One region of the Rhizobium sp. M10 genome, then DNA from elsewhere that is predicted to be linked to it. Evidence: predicted binding sites of a transcription regulator. Region 1 holds the regulator's gene; each other region holds the start of a gene.

The links. Region 1 encodes PhoB, which activates phosphate uptake and scavenging genes when phosphate is short. Its sites were predicted from a motif close to TGTCATNNANCTGTCAT; they were not measured.
Region 2: CO671_RS10895 (DUF2794 domain-containing protein) is a predicted target of PhoB. The motif match lies at 909-925, and genes of this name have one in related genera.
Region 3: phnC (phosphonate ABC transporter ATP-binding protein) is a predicted target of PhoB. The motif match lies at 925-941, and genes of this name have one in related genera.
Region 4: phnG (phosphonate C-P lyase system protein PhnG) is a predicted target of PhoB. The motif match lies at 1,166-1,182, and genes of this name have one in related genera.

Annotation. Positions count from the first base shown of each region.
Region 1 is NZ_NWTA01000043.1:5,293-7,491, reverse strand. Features, by position in the region: gene CO671_RS32040 (GcrA family cell cycle regulator) at 1-485, shown strand, start outside; gene phoB (phosphate regulon transcriptional regulator PhoB) at 728-1,411, opposite strand; gene phoU (phosphate signaling complex protein PhoU) at 1,547-2,199, opposite strand, start outside.
Region 2 is NZ_NWTA01000005.1:284,712-286,910, reverse strand. Features, by position in the region: gene CO671_RS10900 (GNAT family N-acetyltransferase) at 1-478, shown strand, start outside; gene CO671_RS10895 (DUF2794 domain-containing protein) at 485-886, opposite strand; gene CO671_RS10890 (thioredoxin family protein) at 1,169-1,909, opposite strand; gene acnA (aconitate hydratase AcnA) at 2,141-2,199, opposite strand, start outside.
Region 3 is NZ_NWTA01000019.1:110,904-113,102, forward strand. Features, by position in the region: gene phnC (phosphonate ABC transporter ATP-binding protein) at 14-856, opposite strand; gene CO671_RS24780 (DapH/DapD/GlmU-related protein) at 976-1,593, opposite strand; gene phnL (phosphonate C-P lyase system protein PhnL) at 1,590-2,199, opposite strand, start outside.
Region 4 is NZ_NWTA01000019.1:116,132-118,330, reverse strand. Features, by position in the region: gene CO671_RS24820 (2,3-bisphosphoglycerate-dependent phosphoglycerate mutase) at 1-312, shown strand, start outside; gene phnF (phosphonate metabolism transcriptional regulator PhnF) at 352-1,089, opposite strand; gene phnG (phosphonate C-P lyase system protein PhnG) at 1,253-1,729, shown strand; gene phnH (phosphonate C-P lyase system protein PhnH) at 1,729-2,199, shown strand, end outside.

The DNA.
Region 1 (2,199 bases):
AAGGGCTGAGCGCCAGCCAGATCGCGGCACAACTTGGCGGCGTGAGCCGAAACGCCGTTATCGGCAAGGTGCACCGACTGAGCCTGCCGGGCCGCGCCAAGGCCGGCGGCACAGCCGCCGCGGCGCGCACGCCGAAGCGCCAGACATCGGCGCCGCGCGCGCCGAACTACGCCTCCCGGATCACCACCCGCACCGTGACCCGCCAGCAGGGCGCAACGATGCTGAAGGAAGAGATCGAGATCGATGCCGTCGAGGAAATGGAATATGTTCCGAAGGGCAATGTGGTCGTGCCGATTTCCCGCCGCCTCGGCCTGACGGAACTGACCGAACGCACCTGCAAATGGCCGGTCGGCGATCCGCTGAAGGACGACTTCCACTTCTGCGGCTGCGAATCCCCGGACAATTCGCCCTATTGCAGCTATCATCAGAAGCTTGCCTATCAGCCGGTCAACGAGCGCCGCCGGGCGGCAGCGCGGGTCAGCTGAGCGGGCAAACCATTGCTGGAAATGCGAAAACGGGCTGGAAGGCCCGTTTTTTTGTGTGAGTGTGTTGGGTGTGACTGCCCCTCATCCGCCTGCCGGCACCTTCTCCCCGCGCGCGGGGCGAAGGGGATATGCCGCAACCTCTCGGTCCTTACCCACCTCTCGCAGGGCACGTCCCCTCGCCCCGTTTACGGGGAGAGGGCTAGGGTGAGGGGCGGAGCTTGCTCGACTTTGTCAGAAACCCCTCAGGCTTCCATCGAATAACCGGCGCCGCGGACGGTGCGGATGACGTCCTGCATGTTGGAGAAGTTCAGCGCCTTGCGCAGGCGGCCGACATGGACGTCGACGGTGCGTTCGTCGACATAGATATCGTGGCCCCAGACGCCGTCGAGCAGCTGCGAGCGGGAGAAGACGCGGCCCGGCGACGACATCAGGAATTCCAGAAGGCGGAATTCGGTCGGGCCGAGGCGGACTTCGCGGCTCTTGCGATGGACGCGGTGGGTTTCGCGATCGAGCTCGATATCACCGCATTTGAGCACTGACGACAGCACTTCCGGGCGGGCGCGGCGCAGCATGGCCTTGACGCGGGCAACGAGTTCGGGGGTCGAGAACGGCTTGACGACGTAATCGTCGGCACCGGTGGACAGCCCGCGGACACGTTCGCTCTCCTCGCCGCGCGCCGTCAGCATGATGATCGGCAGCCGTTCGGTTTCCGGCCGCATGCGCAGGCGCCGGCAGAGTTCGATGCCGGAGACGCCGGGCAGCATCCAGTCGAGGATAAGAAGATCCGGCGTTCGCTCCTGAAGCCTGATTTCGGCCTCGTCGCCGCGCAGGATGGTATCGACTTCGAAGCCTTCCGCCTCGAGATTATAACGGAGAAGCACGCTGAGGGCCTCTTCGTCTTCAACAACTGCAACTCTCGGGATCATGCGTGTCCGTCTCCTCACGCACGATCCTTAAACCGGGGGCGATTTAAGCAAGGGATCCCGCGCAAAATCAGAAATTGGCTGCGACCTCTTTGCGCGCCCGGGCGGGCGCGCACGCAATGGGCTGGTCCGGCACGGTTATTCCGTGGCGGCACCGACGGTGTTGGCGCTGTCGTCCTTCGGACGGTCGCCTTCCGGCTGGGCGCCGGTTGCCATGTAGTAGATCGTCTCAGCGATATTGGTGGCGTGATCGCCGATGCGCTCGATGTTCTTGGCGCAGAAAAGAAGATGCGTGCAGCTCGTGATGTTGCGCGGATCTTCCATCATATAGGTCAGGAGTTCGCGGAACAGCGACGTGTACATCGCGTCGATCTCGTTGTCGCGCTCGCGGATGGCGGTCGCCTTGTCGGCGGCGCGCGTGGTATAGACGTCGAGCACTTCCTTGAGCTGGACGAGCGCCAGCTCGGACAGGTGCTCGAGACCGCGGGCGAGCTTGCGCGGAACGCCGGTGCTCTGCACGGCGATGACGCGCTTGGCGGTGTTCTTGCCGAGGTCGCCGACGCGTTCGAGATCGGCGGCGATGCGGATCGAACCCATGATTTCGCGCAGGTCCGAGGCCATCGGCTGACGGCGGGCGATGGTGACGATCGCCTTGTCGCCGATTTCGCGTTCGGTGTGATCGAGGATCACGTCGTCAGAAATGACCTTCTGCGCCAGCGCGGTGTCGCCGTTGACCAGGGCGCGGACGGATTCGGCGACCATCTGCTCGGCCAGGCCGCCCATTTCGGAAA
Region 2 (2,199 bases), on a different contig from region 1:
CACGTCGAGCTACGAGATCACACCGCCCTCCGAGGCCGAGATCGCGCAGCGTTTTGCGGCGATCGTCGGCCAGCAATATCCCTATATCGCCGCGGCCGATGACGACGGAAACTTCCTCGGCTACGCCTATGCCTCGGCCTTCCGCACCCGCCCGGCCTATCGCTGGATGGTGGAGGATTCGATCTACCTGGCGCCCGAAGCGCGCGGCCGCGGCATCGGCAAGGCACTGATGACCGAGTTGATCGACCGCTGCATCGTCCTCGGCTTTCGTCAGATGGTGGCCGTCATCGGCGGCGCAAGCCCCGCCTCGATCGCGCTTCATCTCAAGGCGGGCTTCGTGGAGGTCGGCCTGATGCAGGGCACGGGCTACAAGCACGGCCGCTGGCTCGACACGATGCTCATGCAGCGCAGCCTCGGCGAGGGCATGACGACCGATCCGGATCCATCCGCCTATCCCGGCACGCTGTTCGCCGGCTGACCAGGCTTACTTATCGACCAGCTTCAAAGCCTTGTCGAACACCTTGAGGACGTGGTTCAGCTCGTGGCCGCGCTTCAGGATCATGCCGTTGACGTTGATGACGGAGTAGGCGCCTTGCTTGGCGGCGAGCTTCGGGTTCTTTTCGATTCGGAAGAACGGCATTTCGCCGGAGCGCTTGAAGACGGAAAACACCGCCCTGTCTTTCAGGTGATCGATGGCGTAATCGCGCCATTCCCCCTCGCCGACCATGCGACCGTAGATCCACAGGATCGCGTCGAGTTCGCGCCTGTGGAAAGTCACCGGAAGCGGGTCTTTGCTTTGTTTGTATTCCCTGAGATCGACGACGACTGAAGAACTATTGTCGACGGAGCGGCTTTCGCCGTGTCGCAAATCCGGCTGATCTGTCATCAGTCTCCCGAGGCCTCCGCTTGTGACAGGAGAATGACAGTTTGCCCGAGCCGCCACAAATTGCAAGAGTGCGGCCCGTCACATTCGGCCGCAGTGGAAGAGTCGACGCTTTCTCGGCAGCGCCGCATTTCAGTCAAAACAGCGCCTCATTTGCAGGAGAATTATGCATCCCGGTTTGGCGCCAGCGCGCCAAAGGGCCCGGCGGAGCGTATCGACCTTAACCCCAGCCCCGAATACGCTCGGCCGGGCCGCCCGGACCTTCATCCGTATCAGGATGAAATCTCAGATATTTTTGCCCGCCATCACCACCGTCGCGCCAAGGATCGCGGCCGGATCGCCGTCCGCGGTCGCCGACTGCAGCAGGATAGCGCAACCCTCAAGTTGCGGCCGCTGCAGGACGCTTGCCGGCAGCGTCAGATTGGTCGCCTTGCCATCCCACATGCCGACGGTTTCGACATTGGTGACGCTGTGCAGATAGGAGAGCTTCTTGCCGCTGTTTTCACCCTTTTCGACTTCGATCGTCTTTTCCTTGTCGAAATAGACCATGACGACATTGGCTTTACCCTGCCCTGCGCCGATCTTGATCTCCAGCTCGTCGCCGCGCATCGATGCGCTGATGGGAACGGTCAATCCGTTGCCTTCGCTGCTGTAGCTGTCGATCCGGCTGTTGATGCCCGTGAGATCAGAACCGGCGAGATGGCCGCGCCCGTTGACGATGACTTGCGGCGTGTAGACGTTGCTGCGGCCCATCGTCCTGGCATAGCCGTATTGCCGCTCGGTGTTTTCCTTCGAGCTCAGCGTATCGGCCCAGCCGAGATAATTCCAGTAATCGACGTGATAGGCGAGCGCGATGACATCGCCCTGGTTCACCAGCTTGCGGAAAGCCGCATCGGCGGGGGGACAGGAGGAGCAGCCCTGCGCCGTGAAGAGCTCGACGACGCCTTTCGGCGTGCCGTCTTCGGCATGCAGCGGGCCTGCGAGAACAACACCGGCCAATAGCGGGATCAAGAAACGGGGGGACATTCATGCACCTCTTTTTCAGCGCCGACGGCGTATTGGAACCGGAGGCGCTGAGATATGAACGTACGAATAATCCTTCCGGGTCCAAACGAAAAGTCACGAACGGGTGAGACGCGGCATGACCGGAAGCCGCGGAAAACAAATCATCGTGAGTTCGCTCGATGACTGTCGCTGCATAAGAAAGCCGCCGGAAATTGCTTTCCGGCGGCCATGATCATGTCAGGCTCTTAACGATCAGGCAGCGAGATCGCGCAGGACCGTCTGCAGGATGCCGCCATTGTTGAGGTAGATCA
Region 3 (2,199 bases), on a different contig from region 1:
GGCCGGACACGGGTCAATGCATGGCGGCTGTTTTGGCCATCATGCCGGATGATGGGGCCCCGGCGCGGCGCGTGGATTCGAGGCTGGTCGACGTCATGGTTTCGTCGATGCCGGCGCCATCCTTGTCCGTCCCGTAGATCGCCTTCACCGCTTCGGCGGTCAGCTCGGACGGCTTGCCGTCGAAGACCACGCGGCCGCCGGCCATGCCGACGATGCGCTCACAATAGTTGCGGGCGGTATCGAGCGTGTGCAGGTTGGTGATGACGGTGATGCCCTCGCGCTCGTTGATGTCGCGTAGCGCATCCATGACGATCTTGGCGTTCAGCGGATCGAGCGAGGCGATCGGCTCGTCGGCAAGAACCATCTTCGGGTTCTGCATCAGCGCGCGGGCGATCGCCACGCGTTGCTGCTGGCCGCCGGAAAGCGTGCCGGCCGCCTGCAGTGCCGTCTGCTCGATGCCGAGGCGTTCGAGGGCCGCGATCGCGTGCACGCGTTCCTCGCGGGTGAAGATGTTGAGCAGGCTCAGGAACGTCGAGCGGTGATTGAGGCGGCCGAGCATGACATTGGTGAGAACATCGAGGCGCGGCACCAGGTTGAACTGCTGGAAGATCATCGCGCAGTCGCGCTGCCAGTTGCGCAGCGCCCGGCCGCGAAGCCCGGAGACCTCGACACCGGCGAATTGGATGGAACCGGAGCTCGGCTCCTGAAGCCGGTTGATCATGCGCAGGAGCGTCGACTTGCCGGCGCCGGAACGGCCGATGACGCCGACCATCTGGCCCTGGGGAATGGCGAGGGTGACGGTATCGACGGCGAGCTTGTTTCCGAAACGGCGGGTGACATCCTTCAGCTCGAACATCATGCTCTTTCCCCTTGCACTCCAGGCCTTGGTCAGCATCGCCTTAGTCCCGCTTGATGAACCTCAAATGTCATATTTGTGTAGTTCGTGTCACAAATCGCCGCGCCTATATCGGAGGTTTAACCGTCGTAGCGGGCCAGGAAATCTTCCGCGCTCAGGTTGCGAAAATCTTGCAGCGCCAGGCGCAGCCGGTCGTGCTCCCAGTCCCACCAGGCGAGCCGGTCCATACGTTCGCCGACCGCTTTCGAAAACCGCTCGCGGATGAGTTTGGCCGGCACGCCGCCGACGATCGAGTAAGCCGCGACGTCCTTGGACACGACGGCGCCGGCGCCGATCACCGCGCCGTTGCCGACGCTGACGCCCGGCAGGATCGTCGCCCCGTGGCCGATCCAGACGTCGTTGCCGATCGTCACGCGGCTTGCGCGCCGCCAGGCGAAGAAATCCTCCTCCGTGTCGGCGTCCGGCCAGTAGTCGGCGGCGCGATAGGTGAAATGATGCAGCGTCGCCCGCCAGGTCGGATGGTTGGTGGCGTTGATGCGCACGGCGGCGGCGATATTGACGAACTTGCCGATCGTCGCGCACCAGACGGAGCCGTCCTGCATGATGTAGGAATAGTCGCCGAAGGTCGCCTCGCTGATGCGGCAGCGCTCCGACACTTCCGTATAGCGCCCGAAGGTGGAATCGCTGACGGAGGCCGTCTCGTGGATAGAGGGTTCGATATCAAGTTTGCGGCTCATGCGGCGATCTTTCGCGGCGAGAACTGCTGGACGTCGAGAATGCGGTCGGCGACCGCTTCGCGCACTTCCTCGTCGTGGAAGATGCCGAGAAGGGCGACGCCCGCCTGCTTCTTTTCCGAGATCATGCTGACGACGACGGCGCGGTTGCGGGCATCGAGCGAGGCTGTGGGTTCATCGAGAAGCAGGATCGTATGCTCGGTGATGAAGCCGCGGGCGATATTGACGCGCTGCTGCTCGCCGCCGGAGAAGGTGGCGGGCGGAAGCTGCCACAGCGCCTCCGGCAGATTGAGCCGGGCAAGCAGGGCGCCCGCCTTTTCCCGCGCGGCGCCGGCTTCCTCGCCACGCGCCACCAGCGGTTCGGCCACCACGTCGATCGCCGCGACGCGCGGCACGGTGCGCAGGAACTGGCTGACATAGCCGAGCGTATTGCGCCGCACGTCGAGCACGGTGCGCGGATCGGCGGCGGCGAGATCGACGACGCGCCCGTCGTGGCGGATGAGGATCTGGCCGGTGTCGACGGCGTAATTGCCGTAGATCATCTTCAGCAGCGAGCTTTTGCCGATGCCCGACGGGCCGCCGAGCACGACGCATTCGCCTGATGCGACC
Region 4 (2,199 bases), on a different contig from region 1:
GAACAGGTCCATGTCTGGCGCCGCTCCTACGACGTGCCGCCTCCTGGCGGCGAAAGCCTGCGCGACACCGGCGCCCGCGTCTGGCCTTATTATCTCACGGAGATCCTGCCGCGCGTGCTCAGGGGCGAGAAGGTGCTGGTTGCCGCACACGGCAATTCGCTGCGCTCGCTCGTCATGGTGCTCGACAAGCTGAGCAAGGAAGGCGTACTTGCCCTCAACCTCGCGACCGGCGTTCCCATGGTCTACAAGCTGAACGCCGATTCCACCGTCGCTTCCAAGGAAGTGCTCGGCGACATGTCCGGCGCACATTGAAGCCAACGGCCTTCCCTGCACCGACAGGGAAGGCCGTCCTCAGTTCTCGATGGTGAACTGCACCCGGTCGGCCGCGAACCGGCTGATCGAATATTGCACCGGCACGCCGTCGAGATCGGTATTCATCGCCTTGGCGATCAGAAGGATCGCACCGGGCGTGAGTTCGAGATCGGCCAGATCGGCCGTATCGGCATGGGCCGCCGTCACCTCGGTCGTCGCCCGGACATAATCCGCCAACCCAAGTTCGGCGAAAGCCTTGGTGATCGATTGATGTTTGCGGTAGGCCTCGCCGATCCCGGCGAAACGCTCGGCGGGAAACCAGCTCGTCGCTTTTGACACCGGCCGCTTGTCGGCCTCGCGCAGCGTTTCCAGCCGGATCACCGTTGCTCCCGGCTTCAGCCCCAGCCAGCGGGCGATCTCGGGGCTCGCCTCCTCCTTCACCTCATCGAGCAACAGGCCGCGCATCTCGCGCGCCTGATCGCCGATGCCGGCGGTAAAACGGGTGCGCCTGGTGATCGGGAAATTCAGCCGCTCCTTGCGTTCGATCAGCGTGCCGCGACCTTGCACCGCCCGGACGATGCCCTCCTGTGCCAAGGCTGCCAAGGCGCTGCGCACCGTATGCCGGTTGACGCCGAATTGCAGCGCCAGAACGGTTTCTGGCGGCACCATTCCGGTTTCATCATAGGCTCCATTGCCGATCGCCTCGCGAATCCGGTCGGCGATCTGGCGCCAGAGCGCCACGCCGGTCTGCCTTTGCACCTGCTTCAGTCCCGCCATTCCATCCCCTGCCCTGCCATTTCGCGCCTTTTTAACACTCTACACGCGCCTGAAAAGACGTGGCCGCGCTGCAGGATGTCACACGCTTGTCACGGCATCGATTTAGGACTAGATATAGCTTGTATGATTGTCTATATCAATAGACATTTTAGAGGAAGCGGCGATGATATCAGCGGACAGCAACAACGCTGCGTCACAGACGGCATCGGAGCGCAAACGCGTCGCCGATCTGCTGGCGCGCGCAGAGCGCAGCGAACTCTCGGCGGCCTGGGATGCGTTGCCGCAAAAGCCTGCGGCGCATCCGGTGCGTGGACCGGAGACCGGGCTGGTGATGGTGCGCGGACGCATCGGCGGCGGCGGCGCTCCCTTCAATCTTGGCGAAGTGACGGTGACGCGCGCGACGGTCCGGCTCGACTCCGGCTCGGTCGGCCATGCGCAGGCGCTCGGCACCGACCGTGAGAAGGCGCGGCTTGCGGCGATCTTCGATGCGCTCTGGCAGGAGGAGGCGACGAAGGATTTCGTCGAACGGGCGCTGCTTTTACCGATCACTGAGCGGATCGCCGATGCCGAACGCCGCAAGGCCGACGAGACGGCGGCGACCCGCGTCGATTTCTTCACCATGGTGCGGGGAGACAACTGATGGGTTTCAAGACGGAAGCCTTGACCGGCGGCTTTGCCGAGCCGGTCTTCCATGCCCAGAGCGTCTTCAAGATGCTGATGGACGGCATGGCCCGTCCCGGGACGATCCAGACCGTTCAGCCCGATGTCGCGCCGCCTGCGCCGCTCGGCATCGCCGCCGGCGCGATCGCGCTGACGCTTTGCGACCACGACACGCCGGTCTGGCTTTCGCAGGGGCTGACAAAATCCACCGTGCCGGAATGGCTCGGCTTCCACGCCGGCGCGCCGCTGACCAAGGAGAAGGCCGAGGCACGCTTCGCCTTCACGGAAGCCGGAACTGCGCTTTGCCCCTTCGGCCTCTTCGCCTCTGGCACGCAGGAATATCCCGACCGCTCGACGACGCTCATCATCGAACTTTCCAACCTCGAGGGTGGGCGCAGGCTGGCGCTGATCGGCCCCGGCATCCAGAGTGTCGCGGACATTGCGCCGGTT